DNA from 4 places in the Streptomyces sp. NPDC003077 genome. Region 1 is predicted to be linked to each of the others. Evidence: riboswitches for the same ligand, from Rfam matches in the RefSeq annotation. Region 1 holds a riboswitch; each other region holds the start of a gene.
The links. A riboswitch is a leader RNA that binds a small molecule or an ion and turns the genes downstream of it on or off. The one in region 1 is predicted to bind cobalamin.

Region 1 (4,494 bases):
CCGATCGCCAACCCCGAAGGCACCCTCGCCGTGATCGGCGTGGTGCCCACCACCGGCCCCGACGACCAGGCCACCACCGACCTCGTCCACCGGCTCCGCGAGCACGCGCCCGACGTCGACCGGGCGGGCGGCACCCTGTACGTCGCCGGTGCGACGGCCGCCGCCATCGACGTGTCCGCCAAGCTCTCCGACGCGCTGCCGCTGTTCGTCGCCATCATCGTGATCCTGGCCCTGGTCCTGCTGGCCCTCGCCTTCCGGTCGCTGCTGGTGCCCCTCAAGGCCGTTCTCGGGTTCCTGCTGTCGATCGCCGCGGCGCTCGGCGCGACCACATGGGTCTTCCAGGACGGCCACCTGGCCGACGCCCTCCAGGTTCCGGCGGCCGGACCGGTCGTCGCCTTCCTGCCCGTCCTGCTCATCGGCGTGCTGTTCGGCCTGGCCATGGACTACGAGGTCTTCCTCGTCAGCCGCATGCGGGAACACTACGAGCACACCGGCGACGCGGCCGGGGCCATCACCCACGGCGTCGCCAGCAGCGGCCGGGTGGTCTGCGCCGCCGCCCTGATCATGGCCGCGGTCTTCGGCGGCTTCATCTTCAACCCCGACCCGATCCTGAAGTCCATCGGCTTCGCCCTGGCCATCGGCGTGGCCATCGACGCCTTCGTCGTACGGATGACGCTCGTCCCGGCGGCCCTGGCCCTCCTCGGCCGCCGCGCGTGGGCCCTGCCCCGCTGGCTGGACCGCGCCATCCCGCACATCGACATCGAAGGCGCCCGCCTGCCGCAGGCCGCTCCCGCCGGACGGGGCGAGGAGCAGGGGCAGGGGCAGAAGGTGGTGGCCGCTCGGTGACGCGGTGACGTGCGCTGACGCGGTGACGCACGCTGATCCGCCGATGACGCGGTGACGCACGCCGATACGGCGGCGGGGCGGGCGCGGGCGACCCCTGTACGGGGGCGCCGGGCGCTCGCCCTGTTGCTTTGCGCGGCTTCCGGCCGCGTGCGTTGCGGCTACGTGCGTTCTGGTGGTGCGCCTTCCGGTTACGCGCCTTGGCGGTTACGTGCCTTCCGGGCATATGGCTTCCTTACGTGCCTTCCGTGACGGTGGACGCGGTTCGGCCCGAGAACGGCAGGGTTGTCTTGATTCTTTCCCCAAGGAGGGGCAAAGTCGGAATCAGGTCCCGAAGTGCCGATGAAAGCCGGAATCGGGCCCCGGAGCGCCGACCAAAACCGGACACGCCCTTCGCAAGCCCGTCGGACATGCGCGTCACTGCCCCGGTCAGCCATCACCGTCCCGGCCGGGCGCCCCGTCTCCCCGAGCGAACGGTCATAACCGGACAACGGTTGGTGCTCATCTGTCGCATGGGGAGCGGTATCTCTACGCTGATGAGCGCAGTTGGTTCGCGCCACAGGGGGGTGGCGCGTCGTAAGAGGGAATCCGGTGCGAATCCGGGACTGCCCCGCAGCGGTGAGTGGGAACGACCGCCGTCAACGGCACTGGGCCCCATCCAGGGACCTGGGAAGCGACGGCCAGTAGGTGCGTGCCGGAGGCCCGGCACCGGGCCCGCGAGTCCGAAGACCTGCCATGCTGCGCGCGTGCGCGTCCGCACGCGCTGTTCACGGTGACCTTCGAGGGCTGGGTCGGCGGTGCTGGCGGAACGACGCGCGTACGCGGCGCGCCGTCCAGCCACGTCACGTCCCCGTCGTCCTCGGAAGTGGGATCGGGATGACGAGGGAGGACGCGTTCGTGACCAGAGGAGCGACCGGAGGAACGGCCGGAGAAGCGACCGGAGGAACGGCCGGAGGAACGGCCGGAGGAACGGCCGGAGGATTCCGGCGTCGTGGGGGAGGGTTCCGCTTCCGTACGGGAGGGCCCGGGCCCCGGCTTCGTACGGAAGGCCACCGGCTCCGTACGCGAGAGCCCCGCCCGCGTGCTACCGCCCCCGCCATTTCCTTCAGGGCCAGGGCCAGGGCCGAAGTCCAAGCCGGAACCGCCCGGTTACGCCCGTCGCCGGCCCTCCCGGCCTGATGTCCCCCCAAGACCGCGTGCCGCGCCCCGCCTGCGGCGTCTGCCACGGCACGTTGGGCGAGCTCTACCAGGGCCCGCTGCGGGCCGGGCCGCGCCCGGACATCGCCCTCGTCTCGTTCCCCGTGGACCGCCACTCCTGGGTCTACTTCACGCCCGGAACCGGCCCGCCCGATCCCCTTCCCCCCGGCGAGAAGTCGGCCACCGCCGCCCGCCTCTTCCTGGACCGTTACGGGCTCACGCTGCCGCCCGGCCGCTGGAGCACCCACTCGGACCTGCGGGTCGGGGTGGGCATGGCCAGCTCCACGGCGGACATCGTCGCCACCCTGCGCTGCCTCTTCCACGTCTTCTCCCTGCCGTACGACCCCCAGGCGGTCACCGGCATCCTGGCGGCGATCGAACGCGCGGACAGTGTCTTCCTCGACGAGTTCGCGCTCTACCTGAGCGCCCGGCACCGGGTGGTGCGCCGCCTGGGCACCGCCCTCGGCTTCCACACCGCCTACATCACCGAGCCCGGGACCGTGGACACCACCGCCGTCACCCCCCTGCTGCTGCGCCAGTACCGCCGGCGCGCGGAGGAGTACGAACGGTGCCTGACGGACCTCCTCAAGGGCTTCTCCGCCGCCGACCCGGCCGCCGTGGCCCGGGCCGCGACGACCAGCGCCGTCCTGTCCCAAGAGGTGCTGCCCAAGCGGACCTTCGACGCCGTCCTGGCGCACCGCGAGGAACTGGGGGCCGACGGCGTCTTCGTCGCCCACACCGGGTCCTTGGTCGGCTACCTCTTCGTCCGCCGTCCCACCCCGTCCGCCAAGGACGACATCTCCGCCTTCTTCCACTCGCTCGGCCACCAGTGCTCTTTCGCCCAGGGAGGCTACGGGTGATACACCCCCATATCGCCGACGCCCTCAAGATCCCGGATCTCGTCCGTCTGACCGACGGCATGGTCCTGGTCCGGTTCGAGTCCATGAAGATCTATTCCGCCCTCGCCGCCGTGCGCCACCTCCTCGCCCGAGGCACGGTCCGCCCCGGACAGACGCTCGTCGACAGTTCCAGCGGCATCTACGCGTACGCGCTGGCGCTGGCCTGCCACCGTTACGGAATGCGGTGCCACATCGTGGCGTCCACCACCGTGGACGCGACCACCCGCGCCCAGCTCGAAATCCTCGGCGCCACCGTCGAGCAGGTCAGGCCGTCCCGGAACCTCAAGCTCGACCAGGAGTTGCGGGTGCGGCGGGTCCGCGAATTCCTCGCCGGGCGGCCCGACGCCCACTGGATGCGCCAGTACCACGACGACGTCCATTACCTGGGCTACCGGGAGGTCGCCGACCTCATTGCCGCGCACGTGCCGGACCGTCCGCTGACCGTGGTCGGCGGTGTCGGCTCCGGGGCCTCGACGGGCGGGCTGGTGGAGCACCTGCGCCGCCGTGATCCGTCCGTGCGGCTGGTCGGCGTCCAGCCGTTCGGCAGCGTCACGTTCGGCAGCCAGGACCACCACGACCCCGAGGCGATCATCGCGGGCATCGGCTCGTCGATCGTCTTCGACAACGTCCGCCACCACCTGTACGACGCCATCCACTGGATGGACTTCACCCACGCCATGTCCGGAACGGTCGCCCTCCTGCGCGACCACGCCGTCTTCGCGGGCCTCTCCACCGGCGCCGCCTACCTCACCGCCACCCACGAGGCCCGGCGCCACCCCGACCGCCTCCACCTGGTGATCGGCGCCGACACCGGCCACCGCTACGTCGAGCGCGTCCACGCCCGGCACGCGGAGGCCCTGGACCCGGCGGCCCTCAAGCCGGTGGAGGTCGGCTCGCCGGAGGAGATGGCCATGCCCTGGTCGACGATGGCGTGGAACCGGAACCCTTGCCCGGCGGGCTGGAAGGAGTCCGTGGCGTGACGACGGCTTGCGGCCGGGCTGCTTGCTTGGTGGCGAGCGGCCGGGCTTCTCGCTTGGTGGCTTGCGGCCGGGCCCCCGGCGCGGCTGCCCGGAACCGGACTTCCCACCCTCTGCACTGGAAGGAACCCGCCGCGTGACCGTGGCCTGCCTGGAATCACTCACCTTCGGACTGGGACACCTGGCGCGCGCCGCCGACGCCCTCGGCGAGCGGCTGCTCCTGCTGACCCGCGACCCGTCCTACTACACCTACGAGTTGGAACGGCTCCCCGCGAACGCCGCCCTGGATGTCGTCGAGATCGACACCTTCGACACGGACGCGGTGACGGCCCGGCTCCGCCAGGTGCCGGACCTACGCGGACTGATCAGCTCGACCGACACCTGGACGCTGGTCGGCGCCGAGCTGACGGCCCGCTTCGGCCTGCCCGGCCTCGCCCCCGAGATCCTGCGCCTGACGCGCGACAAGGCCGCCGTACGCAACCGGCTGTACGCGACCGGGCTGACGCGGGCGGGCGCCGTCGAGGTCGCGGCCGGGGCGGCCGAGGCATCGGAACTCGTCCTCAAGGAGGCCGGCCTGC
Region 2 (4,494 bases), on a different contig from region 1:
CTTGAGCAGCCGCGCCGGGTTGGCCAGCGCGTTGGCCGCGCCGACGCAGATCAGCAGGGTGGCCAGCTTGAGCCCGTCGTACAGGGCGAAGACCAGCCCCTCGGCGGTCACCCGGCCGCCGATCCGCACGCCCTTCGCCCACTCGGGCAGCGGCACCTCCGGGAGGGTGACCAGGGTGTGTGTCCCGGGGATCGGGGAGCCGAGGAAGAAGGCGAAGACCAGCCGGATGCCGATCACCACCAGCCCCAGCTTGACGAAGGCCCCGTACGAACGGGCCCAGGGCGCGTCCGTACGGCGGGCCGCGACCACGTAACCCGCGACGCCGATGAGCAGGGCGAGCAGCAGCGGGTTGGTAGTGCGCGAGGCGGCGGTCGCCAGGCCCAGCGCCCACACCCACCACGCGCCGGCGTGCACCGCGTTGGCGCGGGTCGCCTGCGGCGCGCCGCGCGACGGGCGGGCGCCCCGCCGTGCCGTGCCGCGCGACGGGCGGGCGCCGCGCCGTGCCATGTCGCGTGACGGGCGGGCGCCCCGCCGTACCGTGCCGGTCATCCGCGGCGGCGGCGCGCCTGCCACAGGGCCGCCGCTCCCAGGACCACGACGGCGGCGATGCCGCCGATCAGACCGGCGGAGGGTCCGCCACCGTCCGCGTCCGATGTATCGCCGGACGGGGACGCGGACGTGGACGGGGCGGCCGATCCGTTCCCGGCCCCGTTCCCAGAAGCCTCCGCCTTGTCCGCGCAGCCCGTCCGGGGGTAGCCGGCGATGGCGCACAGCAGCGCGGCGGAGTTGTACCGCAGCGGTTTGGCGACCGTGGCCAGCGCGTCGGCGGCCGAGGCGTCCGGCGCCACCCGCGCGCATTCCTTACGGGCCGGAGGCGGCGTCTCGCCCTTGGGCGCGTCGACGGCCGTACCGAAGTCGAGGACGAGCGCGACCCGCTTGCGGCCCTCCTGGGCGGGCGTCCCGGCGCAGATCGCGCCGAAGTCGGCCGCGGCCCGGGGCTTGCCGGTGGCCGTCGCGTCGGCGCCCACGGTGAAGCGGAACCCGGCCACGTCACCGTCGGCCGGGCGCGCGGTGGCCGGGCCCTCGGTCGCGTACGACCAGGCGCCGTCCTTCGCGTCCCAGAAGGACCAGTAGCGGTACTCCGCCGCCTGGGCGGGCCCGGCGGCGGCCAGGCCCAGGGCCGGAACGGCCAGGGCGCCGGCCAGCGCGAGGCTGCCGAGGCGGCGGGCGCGCCGGGGAGGTGCCGTCAGCACGGGTTCGTCGTCTTCCCGTGCGTCACGGCTGGTGCTTTTTCCTGCCATCAGAGCTGGTTCTTCTTCCGGCGACCGCTCAGCAGGAAGCCCGCGCCCACGCTCGCGACAAAGAAGACGCCGACGATCCACCACGTGACCGTGCCGCTGTCGTCGTCCGTGCCGTCCTCGTCCCGCGCCTTCTCCGGGGAGTCGGTCGCGGCGGCGGGCTTCGGCCCGGTGGCGTTCAGCTTGGCCACGAGGTCGGTGCCGCCGAACGCGCGCGGGTCCGTCCCGGCGGCGTGCGCGGTCAGGACGAGCTGGGCGTACCCGGCCGGGCCGGTCTGCTGGGCCCAGGCCGCGCCGTTGTCCTGGAGCCACTTCAGCGGCTCCTGAAGGGCGGTGCGGTGGCCGCCGGCAGCGAGCGCGAGCACCGCGTCGGCGGTGTTGCCGGTGTCGGGCTGGCCCTCGGCGCCCGGCATCGCGGACATCAGGTGGTGGCCGTGCTCCTTCATGACGCGGACGAGGTGGTCCGCGGCGCCCTGTGCCGCCTGCTTCCCGTCCGGCTTGCCGCCGGGGGCCGGGCAGGTCAGGGGGGTGACCGGGGCGTCCGCGTCCTTGCCGGTCGGCGTGAGGAGGTAGCCCTTGCCGAGGGCGCCGAGCGCCGCGGCGGCGGTGGCGTCGTCGTTCGGGGCGAGCTTGCCGTCCTTGCCGGGCTGGAAGGCGAACGCGCCGCGCTCCCCGTCCTTCGCGTCACACCCGAGCTGGAGGCCGGCCAGCGCGTCGTACGGGTTCTTGCCGCCCTTCTTCGACGTGACCGCCTCCGGCTTCTCGCCCGCGGCGGCGAGCGCGCCGATCACCACGGACGTGGAGTTGGTGTCGCTGGGGGCGCCGGCCATCGAGCTCCACCCGCCGTCGTCCTGCTGCACCGACTTCAGCCAGGTCACGGCCTTCTTCACGGCGTCGTCGTGCCCGCCGATCGCGGCCAGCGCCTGCACGGCGACGGCCGTCTGGTTGGTGTCCCGCAGCGTCTTGCCGTCGCACGCCCTGACGGGCTCGGGGCGGAACGCGGTGAACGAGCCGTCGGCGCACTGCTGCCCGGTCAGCCAGTCGACGGCCGACCGCGCGGGGCGCTCCCCGACCGCGTCCTGCGCCAGCAGCGTCAGGGACTGCCGCCACACCCCGTCGTACTGCGGGTCCTTGTCGCCGTACAGGCCGTCGGGCAGCTTCGGTGACGCGGTGGCGGGCGCGGGCGAGTCGGCGGACGCGGCCGGCGCGCCGACCGCGCACAGCACGGCGGCGGTGGCCAGCGCGGCGGCGCCGCGGCGCGCCAGGGCGGCGAGGGAGGGGGCCATGGGGGCCATCGGGTCGGGTGCCTCTCGGGTGTCAGTTCACAGCGGGCGGTACGCGCCTCCGCGCTCGGTCGCCCGCCCGCGTCCCGACCCACGGGGTCGGTCACGGCGGCACCGGGCTCGGCCCCGCATACCTCGACGGTGCCGCCGCCGACCGGCCGCTTTCGCGGCACCCGGTGGCGGGAGCCTGGACCCGTGTCCCATCGGGTGCTCCGGCTCGCCCGGCCGGACGGCAACGACAAGATCGTTGGTGAACGGCCGCGCTCACGGTTGCGGGTCAGCGCCGGATTCGCACCGGCTTCCCCCGATCGGACACGGATGAAGTTGTCCACAACACCCTAACCGGACCGCTCCCCGGCGCCCCCTCCCCGGGCGGGGCCGGGCCGGAGGCGGGCCCGCCGTTTCCGGCCTGTCCGGGGTTTGTGGACGCCCCGGCGAGGGCGGGTGGCGGGAGTGTTCTGGGACCCGGTGAACGCCGGGGGCGTTGTCCTCAATCGCCGGACGGGCTTGATGGTGCCGGGTCCGCTCCCGCGCAGCCGTGACGGGTTTGATAGTGCCGGGGCCACCCCTCGTAGCCGGACGGGTGAAAGAGCGGGCTCTGTTCCGCGAGCTTGCCGCCCGCCCTCACGTGGTCGTGCTGGTGACGGCGCCGACGTTGCTTGGGATTCGCTCTGTGCCTACGTGGCTTGCCGATGGGGGGAGGCTGGAAATCAAGCCCGTCCGGCGTTTGAGGACAACGCCTCCGGCGTTCGCCGGGTTCAGAGATCGCCCGCCCCTTGCCCGTCGCGTCGGTGCTGGAAGCTGCGGGGTGTCCTCAAGCGCCGGACGGGCTGGGGACTCGGCCCGCAGCCGCAGGACCCGTAGCCCCCGGGCCGCAGCCGCAGGATCCGTAGCCGCACGGCCCGTAGCCCCCGCCGTTCAATCACCTTCAAGCGCACATAAGCTGACGCTCCATCACCCAGGCACCCGGCCGAACCCCAAGGTGGCGGCAAGGCGCCAATAGCTGATGTCGTGGAACGCGAGCAGCCGTTCCGTCCGATGAGGGCGTAAGAACGCATGGGCACAAGGACGTGAGGACATGACAGGCACGACCGATCACCAGCACACCGCGCCGGACGACCGCTGGCGCGTGGAGGTGGATCGCGGCGTCTGCGTCGGGTCCGGGATGTGCGTCGCCACCGCCCCCGACCGTTTCCGGCTGGACGCGGCGCGTCAGTCGCGTCCGACGGAGCCCGAGGCGGACGCGGGGGAGGCGCTGCTGGCGGCGGCCGAGAGTTGCCCGGTGGAGGCGATCTCTCTTACGCGCGCGAAGACGGGGGAGCCGGTGTTCCCGCCGGAGTCGTGAGGCCGACCAGCCGGCAAGCCGTCTCGATATCGATCTGCACCTGAGTGATGGACGCCCGCCCCGACAGCCACGTGATCAGCGCCGAGTGCCAGGTGTGCTCGATGACGCGGACGGCGGAGAGCTGCTCGGGCGTCGGCGGGGCGTCGAGGGCCATCGCGTCCAGGATGATCGCCGTGGTCAGCCGGGACACCGTGTCGACTTCGGGGCTCACCGAGCGGTCGGCGAAGGTGAGGGCGCGCACCATCGCGTCCGCGAGCTGCGGTTCGCGCTGGAGGGCGCGGAAGGCGCGCATCAGGGTCTGGGCGACGCGGGCGCCGGGGTCCTTCTCGGTGGGCGGGCGCTTGCGCAGCGTTTCGTGCAGGTGCTGGAGCTGGTCCTGCATGGTCGCGACGAGCAGGTGCACCTTGGAGGGGAAGTAGCGGTAGAGGGTGCCGAGGGCGACGTTGGAGGATTCGGCGACCTCGCGCATCTGGACGGCGTCGAAGCCGCCGCGGCCGGCGAGCCGGGCGCTGGCGTGCAGGATGCGGCGGCGGCGGGCTTCCTGACGGGCGGTCAGCGGCGGACTGTC
Region 3 (4,494 bases), on a different contig from region 1:
TCCAAGCGCCAGTCCGCCACCGACTTCCACTTCTCGCGGCTCGGCGGCACCTGCCCGCTGTGGACGGTGTACGAGGCGTTCTCGGCGCCCGGCCGGGTCCTGACCCAGGTGGCGGAGATGCCGGACGGCAAGCGGTACTTCTGGATCGCCCGCACGGTCACCCGTGGCGGCTTCGGGCACCACGCGCCGCGCGCCGAGTTCGCGGTGGCGCTGGGCTGCGAGCTGCGGCACGCGCGGCGACTCGTCTACGCCGAGGGCATCGCGCTGGACGACCCTCGCGCGAGCACCCCGATCGGCCTCGGCTGCCGCATCTGCGAACGCCGCGACTGCGCCCAGCGGGCCCGTCCCCCGGCTGGCGGGCGGCTGGCGGTGGACCCGGACCGGCGGACGTATGTGCCGTACGCGGTGGTGGGGGAGGGCGGCTGAGGACGAGGGAGAGCGGCTGAGAGGCGGCCCCCGCCAGCCGGCAGCCGGACCTGGCAGCCAGAGCCGACGGCCGGACCTGACGGCCAGCGCCGACGGCCAGAGTCGACGGCCGGGCCTGGCAGCCGAACCCGGCAGGCCGCCGACCGGGAGCCGCGTCCGCTCCCGTCCGTCCCAAAGAACCCGCCCGCTCCCGCCCAGAAGCACGTCAGGCGCCCATCCCGGAGGCCCACCCGCCTCGCCGCGGAAGCTCGTCAGCGACACGGCCACCCGAGGCTGACGGCCTCCCCTCCCAAAACACGTCAGGCGCCCATCCCGGAGGCCCCAGCCCCGCCGCGGAAGCTCGTCAGCGACACACCCCCCGAGGCTGACGGCCTCCCCTCCCAAAACACGTCAGGCGCCCATCCCGGAGGCCCCAGCCCCGCCGCAGAAACTCGTCAGCAACCACCCACACCCCACCCCCGCCCCCCGCCCAGCCGCACGTCAGGCGGCGGCCGCCCGCCCCGCCCCCGCCACCACCGGATGCAGCGCCGCGTACTCCAGCGGCGTCGAAGGATCGATCGACACGTCCAGCGGCGCGGGCTCCGCACCGGCCCGCACCAGAAGGTCGCCAACAGCGGCGATCATCGCGCCGTTGTCCGTGCACAGCTTCAGTGGCGGCACCCGCAGGGTGATCCCGGCCGCCGCGCACCGTTCCTCGGCCAGCGCGCGCACCCGGGAGTTCGCGGCCACGCCGCCCACCACGACGAGGGTGCCGACGCCGTGCGCGGCGCAGGCGGCGACGGCCTTGCGGGTCAGCACGTCGGCGACGGCCTCCTGGAGCGAGGCGGCGCCGTCCGCCACCGGCAGGTCCGTGCCCGTGGCCCGGTGGCGCTCGGCCCAGCGGGCGGCGGCCGTCTTCAGGCCGGAGAAGGAGAACGCGTACGGGTCGTCGCGCGGCCCGGTCAGCGGCCGGGGGAACGCCACGGCGCGCGGGTCGCCGTCCCGGGCCGCGCGATCGACGGCCGGACCGCCCGGGTACGGCAGCCCGAAGACCCGCGCGACCTTGTCGAAGCACTCGCCGGCCGCGTCGTCCAGCGTGTCCCCGAGGTGCACGATCGGATCCCGGACGAGATCCCGTACGAGCAGCAGCGACGTGTGCCCGCCGGAGACGATCAGCACCACGCAGGGGTTGGGCAGCGGGCCGTGCTCCAGCGTGTCGGCCGCGACGTGCCCGGCCAGGTGGTGCACCCCGTACAGCGGCACGCCCAGCCCATAAGCCAGCGCCTTCGCGCCCGCGAGCCCCACCTGGAGCGCGCCCGAGAGGCCGGGGCCGGTCGTCACGGCCACCGCGTCGACGTCCGACATCCGTAGCCCGGCGTCGTCCAGCGCCTCCCGGACGACCGGGTTCAGCGCGTGCACGTGGGCGCGCGCCGCGATCTCCGGGACGACGCCGCCGAACCGCACGTGCTCGTCCATGCTCGACGCCACCGCGTGCCCCAGCAGCCGACCACCGCTGACCAGGCCGGCTCCCGTCTCGTCGCAGGACGACTCGATCCCCAGCACGATCCGCTGAGCTGCCATGAGGGCCTTCCTTGTGGTGCCGGTGATCTATTGCCCCGTAATTCTAATTGCAAGCTATGCGCAATAAGGGTGCGGGTGGCAAGGACCTCCCGCATCCCGCCTCACCCGGCGCCCGTGACTCACATCACACCCCAACCCCCGACCCGGCACGCGAACACCCGTGCCCCCGGACTCCCGCACCGCCTACGCTGGCCGACGTAGCTGGTTCGCCCTGCCCGCCAGGCAGGCGCGTCGCAAGAGGGAACCCGGTGCGAATCCGGGACTGCCCCGCAGCGGTGAGCGGGAACGACCGCCGTCATACGCACTGGACCCGGTGACGGGCCCGGGAAGCGACGGCCAGTAGGTGTCCTCCATGGGCCTCCATGAGCCTTTACGAGCCTCCATGGGCCTTTACGGGTCTTCATGGGTCTCCACGAGGACGCGCCCGCGAGTCCGAAGACCTGCCCGCTGCCCGCGTGCGACGGATCGCACGCGGAGCCCGGACGACCTTCGAGGGCGGGTCGGAGCGGCGTACCCAGCGGACGAGCGCACGCGGCCGGTGACGGCGGGCGGCGCGGCCCGTGCCGTGGTGCACCCTTCGCGCGTCCCCACCGGTCTCCGGGCCGCACGGCACGCACGCTCGCGAAGGAGAGTTCCGTGATCAGCAAGTCCGCGGCAGCACGGGCCACCGTGTACGGCTACCCCCGGCAGGGCCCGAACCGGGAGCTGAAGAAGGCCATCGAGGGCTACTGGAAGGGCCGCGTCGGCGCGGACGCCCTCCAGGACACCGCCGCCGCCCTCCGCCGGGACACCTGGCGGACGCTGGCCGAGGCCGGCGTCCACGACGTCCCGACCGGCGATTTCTCCCTCTACGACCACGTACTGGACACCACCGTCATGGTCGGGGCGATTCCCGACCGGCACCGGGCCGCCGTCGCGGCGAACAGGCTGGACGGCTACTTCGCGATGGCGCGCGGCACGGCGGACGCGGCGCCGCTGGAGATGACCAAGTGGTTCGACACCAACTACCACTACCTGGTCCCCGAACTCGGCCCGGACACCGTCTTCACCGCCGACCCCACCCGGCAGGCGGGGGAGCTGAGGGAGGCCCTGGCCCTCGGCCTTTCCGCCCGCCCCGTGCTCGTCGGCCCGGTCACCTACCTCCTGCTTGCCAAGCCCGCCCCCGGCGCCGACCCCGGTTTCCAGCCGCTGACCCTCCTGGACCGGTTGCTCCCGGTGTACGCCGAGGTCCTCGCCGACCTGCGCGCGGCGGGCGCCGAGTGGGTGCAACTGGACGAACCCGCCCTCGTCCAGGACCGCACCCCGGCCGAACTGAACGCCGCCGCCCGCGCCTACCGCGACCTCGGCACCCTCACCGACCGGCCCCAACTCCTCGTGGCGTCCTACTTCGACCGACTCGGCGAGGCGCTGCCGGTACTGGCCAAATCCCCGGTCGACGGGCTCGCGCTGGACTTCACCGGACCCGCCGCCGCGAACCTCGACGACCTGGCGGCGGCCGGCGGCCTGCCCGGAAAACGCCTGGTCGCGGGCGTCGTCGACGGCCGCAACGTCTGGATCAACGACCTGGCGGCCTCCCTGACCACCCTCGGCACACTCCTCGGCCTCGCCGACCGGGTGGACGTGGCGGCCTCCTGCTCGCTGCTGCACGTCCCGCTCGACGCCACGGCCGAACGGGACGTGGACCCGCAGATCGCCCGCTGGCTCGCCTTCGCCCGCCAGAAGACCACCGAGATCGTCACCCTGGCCCGCGGCCTGACCCACGGCACCGGCGCGATCACCGCCGAACTCGCCGCCAACCGCGCCGACCTGGGGTCCCGCGCCGGTTCGGCCATCACCCACGACCCGGCCGTCCGCGCCCGCGCGGCGTCGGTCACCGACGCCCACACCCACCGCTCCCACCCGTACCCCGAACGCGCCGCCGCCCAGCGCGCCCACCTGGGCCTGCCGCTCCTGCCGACCACCACCATCGGCTCGTTCCCGCAAACCACAGCACTGCGCACGGCCCGCGCCGATCTTCGCGCCGGACGGATCGGGGAGGCGGCGTACGAGGAACGCATCGAGGCCGAGATCCGCGAGGTGATCTCCTTCCAGGAGAAGACCGGCCTGGACGTCCTCGTCCACGGCGAGCCCGAACGCGACGACATGGTCCAGTACTTCGCCGAGCGACTGACGGGCTACCTCGCCACCCGGCACGGCTGGGTCCAGTCCTACGGCACCCGCTACGTCCGGCCGCCGATCCTGGCCGGCGACATCTCCCGCCCCGAGCCGATGACGGTCCGCTGGACGCGCTACGCCCAGTCGCTCACCCCGCGCCCGGTCAAGGGCATGCTGACCGGGCCGGTGACGATGCTCGCCTGGTCCTTCGTCCGCGACGACCAGCCGCTCGCCGAGACCGCCCGCCAGGTCGCCCTCGCCCTGCGCGACGAGGTCGCCGACCTGGAGGCGGCGGGCACCTCCGTCATCCAGGTGGACGAACCGGCCCTGCGCGAAACCCTGCCGCTCCGCGCG
Region 4 (4,494 bases), on a different contig from region 1:
CGTGGCCCAGGTTGAAGTCCATCAGCGACTTCTCGGAGACCAGCGGGGCGGAACCGGCCCGCTCGCCCGGCGAGGCCCGGTCACCCGACGAGCCCCGATCGCCCTGCGCGTCCCGGTCCCCCGCCCGGGCCTCGTCGGGGCCGGGGCGCAGCGAGCACAGCAACTGGGTGCTGCCCGCGTACTGGCTGCCCGGCGCGGACATCCGCTGCTCGGCGTCCTTGGCCAGCGACTGGTCCGGCGCGCCGGAGGAACCGATGCGCGAACCGTCGTTGGCCAGGTACAGGCCGAGGGTGTGCAGCAGTCCGGTGCCGGAGAGCACCGGACTGGGGCGCAGCAGTCTGAGGTTCCGGTGGTCGGTGTCGGTGGCGGTGAGGATGTCCCGCCAGGTGCCGCCGACCTGCTCGACGTTGTCCAGCCGCTTGCTCTCGGGGATGCCGACGACCAGCGGGGAGTACGCGACCGGGCCGATGACGTGCAGCGTGGCGGGCGATCCGGCCGCCTTGGTGGGCGATCCGGCCGCCTTTGCGGCCGTGGCCTGTCGCGGCAGCCCCATGGCGCGCCGGGCCTCCAGATAGTCGGCGCCGGACTCCGGTACCCACAGGTCGGGCTGCGGGCCGGGCCGGTGCAGCGGGTCGATGCCCTCCGTCTCGCCGCCCCGCGCGCCGCGGGCCTCGCCCTGCCAGCGGCCGGCCGCCGCGAACCCCTTGGTGGTCTCGTCCTTGGCCGCCGAGTAGACGGTGATCTGGGTCCGCCGGCAACCGTCCGGGGTGTCCCGTTCCCCCTTGAGCGGACGGGTGTTGAGCTCCGACATCTCGTACTCGAACGCCGCCCGGCGCAGCGTCGGCTCGGCCTCCGGCGCGGTCAGCAGCCGCAGTTCGAGCGGGACCGGGCAGGACGGTTCGGGCTGGAGCAGGTCGGCGGCGACGAGGCCGCCGGCGGTCAGCGCGCCGGCCGTCACCAGGGCGAGCAGCAGCCGCATCCGGGGCAGGACGTGCCGCCGGTACCAGCGGCGCAGCCGGACCCGCAGCGGTGTCGGCGGCCGTACCTCGGGGGTGGCGAAGGAGAGGATGACGTCGTCGTCGGTGTTCTGCTTCGCCGACCGGGGCTCCCATTTGTCGCCCATCGGCGTTTCCTCGTCCGCGAGCAGTTCGCGCAGTTCCCGCACGAAGTCCTCGAAGGTGACGAAGGGTTTGCCGGGGATGCCGTCGCGCAGGACGCGCACCATGGCGCGGGTGAAGATCGTGCCGCCGGCCGGTTCCTCGCCGCTGAAGATGCGCCGGTTGGGTTGTGCGGCCATCAGGAGGGACATGGGTTTGCGGCGGGAGTGGAACGCCTCGTCGGCGTTGCCGGAGAAGCAGCACTCCAGGACGACGACGACCCGGTCGGCCCGGGAGTTGTCCAGGTAGGGCAGCACCGTGTCCTGCCAGGAGACGGCCTTGTGGGAGTGCCCCGGCTGCGAGACCCCGACCATCAGCTGGAGATCGCCGCCGTCCAGGCGGACCCGGCCGTGCCCGGAGAAGTGGACGAGCAGCAGGCCGCGCGCCTCGGCGGTGACCTTGTCCAGCGCCTGGTCCAGTTCCCAGGGCTCCCGGGGGCTGCAGACGACGATCTCGTGCGCGGCGAAGAGATCGGTGGCCTGCCGGGTGAGCGCGCTCTTCAGCTCCTCGGCGTTGCCCTCGACAGCCGGGAGCGGGGGCAGCGTCTCGTAGTCGCTGACGCAGATCAGCAGTGCCCGGTTTCTCTTCCCGCGTGCGTCGTACACGGACATCGCGGGTCACTCCTCGCCGGTGCCGCCGCCCTCGTCCGTCCTGCCGTCGGGGTCGCGGCGCCGGCGTGGTGGGTCGTCGGCCGGGCGCTCGTCCCCGGTCCGGCGCGGGCCCCCGCCGTCACCGTCACCGCCGCAGGTCCGGCGCGGGCTCCCGCCGTCGCCGTCGGCGATGGGCCGCAGACCGCCGCCGCTGTCGAGCGTGACGTCCGGCCGCTCGTTCCCCGCGGTCTCCTCCCGGCGCCGCTGCCGCCACTCTCGGAGGGTGATCAACAGGGCCTTGGTGACCTCGGCGGCGGCGGCGCCGGTGATGACCAGGACCAGATCGTCGACGCCGACGGCCATGTCCCGGCGCGTCTCACCGGCTCCGCCTTCCCCTCTACGAGCCGGGGCGTCCGGCCCGTCACCCTCCCCCTTCTCCCCCGTCCCGGCGTCGGACTCCGGGCCCCGGGGGCGGACGTCCCAGGTGTGCTTCCGGTCGTGCAGCCAGGGCTCGCGTTCCAGCCACACCCTGAGCCTCTCGATGTCCTGCTGCGGATCGTGCGTCCCCGTGATCCTGATGCGGAACTCGTGGCGTTCGGTGCTCTCCGGCATCCCGGCCCCCTCCCGACCGCGTCATCGCGTGCCGTGTCCCAGATAGTGACGTGGAAACGACGGCCCGGGCAACCGTCCGTAATGGTCTCCACACCCTCTGGAACACTCCCGTAACCCGCCGCATGCGAAGACTCGTCGCAGGTCACGGGCGAGTTGACGGGCGTTCGCGGGGCGTGGTGGACTGCCAGGGCCATTCGGCGACAGATGAGGAAGTCCGGTGAGAATCCGGCGCGGTCCCGCCACTGTCACCGGGGAGCGCCCCTCCAGGGGAAGGTCACGGTCCGCAGCGCGTACGAGGTGCGTGGGACGGACGGGAAGGCCGGGGGGAGCGCCGATCCGGGAGCCAGGAGACTCACGTCGCCGGTCACGTCGAACCAGGGCGCGGACCCTGAGTGAGGACATACCAGCCATGCCCGGCCGCAGTTCGCGATCTCCCGTACGTGCCGTACCGACGCCCCTCCGAGGCGCGACGGCGGTCTGATCCGATGCGTGCCGAACACGCCACCTACGCGTGCGGCGCGGCCCTCGGCTTCCTCGGCGACCTGATCGCGGGCGATCCCCGGCGCGGCCACCCCGTGGCCGTCTTCGGGCGTGCCGCGGCGGCCGTGGAGCGCGGGCTGTGGCGCGACCACCGGGGCCGCGGGGCGGTGCACACCCTCGTGTGCGCGGGTACCGCCGCGGCCGGCGCCGCGCTGCTCGTCCGCGTGACGCGCGCCTGTCCCCCCGCCTCCGTCGCACTGACCGCCGCCGCCACCTGGACGGTGCTGGGCGGCACGTCCCTGGGCCGCGAGGCACGGGCCATCGGGCGCGCGCTGGAGGCCGGCGACCTGGAGGCGGCCCGGCGGCGGCTGCCGCACCTGTGCGGGCGCGACCCGCAGGCGCTGGACGGCCCCGAGATGGCGCGCGCCGTGGTGGAGTCCGTGGCCGAGAACACCTCCGACGCGGTGGTCGGCGCCCTCGTGTGGGGCGCGGTGGCCGGCGTGCCGGGGCTGGTGGGCTTCCGCGCGGTGAACACGCTGGACGCGATGGTGGGCCACAAGTCGCCGAAGTACCGGCGCTTCGGGTGGGCCTCGGCCCGTCTGGACGACGTCGCCGGGTGGCCGGGCTCCCGGCTCACGGCGGCGCTGGCGGTGCTCGCCGGGGACGACCGGGCGGGCGCGTGGCGCGCCTGGCGGCGGGACGGTTCCCGGCACCCGAGCCCGAACGCGGGCCCGGTGGAGGCGTCGTTCGCGGGCGCGCTGGGCGTCCGGCTGGGCGGCACGCTCGCGTACGGCGGACGGGTGGAGCACCGGCCGGTGCTCAACGGGGACGCCGGGCGGCCGGTGGAGGTGACCGACATCGCGCGGGCGGCGCGGCTGTCGCGCCGGGTGGGCGCGCTCGCGCTGGCGGCGACGGTCGGGGCGCGGCTGGTGGCCGGGGCGGTCGTGCGGAAGCGGTCCGGACGGCCGCGCTCCGGGGGCGCGCGGTGAACTCCGTACGCTCCGGAGCGGGCGGCGGGGAGCCGACAGTGACGAAGAGCGCGGCACACGATGAGGAGAGCGCTGTGGAGAGCCCGGCGAACGGACGGCACGGCGCGGCGCGCCCGGTGGGGAGCCCGGTGAGCGAACGGCACGACGCCCCGCACCACGCGAAGAGCCCCGCGAACGGACGGCACGGCGCGGCGCGCCCGGTGGAGAGCCCGATGAGCGGACGGCGCGGCGTGGCGCGCGACGGCGTGGGCGGCGGGCTGCTGGTCGCCGGGACCACGTCGGACGCGGGCAAGAGCGTGGTCACGGCGGGCATCTGCCGGTGGCTGGCGCGCCAGGGCGTCCGGGTGGCGCCCTTCAAGGCGCAGAACATGTCCCTGAACTCCTACGTCACCCGCGACGGCGCCGAGATAGGCCGCGCGCAGGCGATGCAGGCCGCGGCGGCCCGGGTCGAGCCGACCGCGCTGATGAACCCGGTGCTGCTCAAGCCCGGCAGCGACCGCACGAGCCAGGTCGTGCTGCTCGGCAAGCCGGTGGGCGAGATGAGCGCGCGCGGCTACTTCGGCAGGCCGGGCGGCGGCCCCGGGGGAGCGACCCCGTACGCGAGCCGCCGCGAAGAACTGCTGGGCACCGTCACCGAGTGCCTGGCCGAGCTGCGGCGCACGCACG

Region 2: another riboswitch for cobalamin. It lies ahead of ABZX96_RS20250 (prenyltransferase/squalene oxidase repeat-containing protein); the one in region 1 lies ahead of ABZX96_RS02845 (hypothetical protein).
Region 3: another riboswitch for cobalamin. It lies ahead of metE (5-methyltetrahydropteroyltriglutamate--homocysteine S-methyltransferase); the one in region 1 lies ahead of ABZX96_RS02845 (hypothetical protein).
Region 4: another riboswitch for cobalamin. It lies ahead of ABZX96_RS14070 (cobalamin biosynthesis protein); the one in region 1 lies ahead of ABZX96_RS02845 (hypothetical protein).

The regions. Positions count from the first base shown of each region.
Region 1 is NZ_JBEXNM010000003.1:5,154-9,647, forward strand. It holds gene ABZX96_RS02840 (MMPL family transporter) at 1-846, shown strand, start outside; cobalamin riboswitch at 1,374-1,596, shown strand; gene ABZX96_RS02845 (hypothetical protein) at 2,022-2,900, shown strand; gene ABZX96_RS02850 (cysteine synthase family protein) at 2,897-3,919, shown strand; gene ABZX96_RS02855 (ATP-grasp domain-containing protein) at 4,053-4,494, shown strand, end outside.
Region 2 is NZ_JBEXNM010000029.1:22,103-26,596, forward strand. It holds gene ABZX96_RS20240 (CbiQ family ECF transporter T component) at 1-507, opposite strand, end outside; gene ABZX96_RS20245 (SCO2322 family protein) at 546-1,301, opposite strand; gene ABZX96_RS20250 (prenyltransferase/squalene oxidase repeat-containing protein) at 1,301-2,584, opposite strand; cobalamin riboswitch at 2,766-2,919, opposite strand; gene ABZX96_RS20255 (ferredoxin) at 3,660-3,926, shown strand; gene ABZX96_RS20260 (TetR family transcriptional regulator) at 3,880-4,494, opposite strand, start outside.
Region 3 is NZ_JBEXNM010000027.1:41,057-45,550, forward strand. It holds gene ABZX96_RS19520 (short-chain fatty acyl-CoA regulator family protein) at 1-426, shown strand, start outside; gene tsaD (tRNA (adenosine(37)-N6)-threonylcarbamoyltransferase complex transferase subunit TsaD) at 907-1,986, opposite strand; cobalamin riboswitch at 2,222-2,428, shown strand; gene metE (5-methyltetrahydropteroyltriglutamate--homocysteine S-methyltransferase) at 2,623-4,494, shown strand, end outside.
Region 4 is NZ_JBEXNM010000016.1:74,150-78,643, reverse strand. It holds gene ABZX96_RS14080 (caspase family protein) at 1-1,768, opposite strand, end outside; gene ABZX96_RS14075 (hypothetical protein) at 1,775-2,359, opposite strand; cobalamin riboswitch at 2,564-2,713, shown strand; gene ABZX96_RS14070 (cobalamin biosynthesis protein) at 2,845-3,828, shown strand; gene ABZX96_RS14065 (cobyric acid synthase) at 4,041-4,494, shown strand, end outside.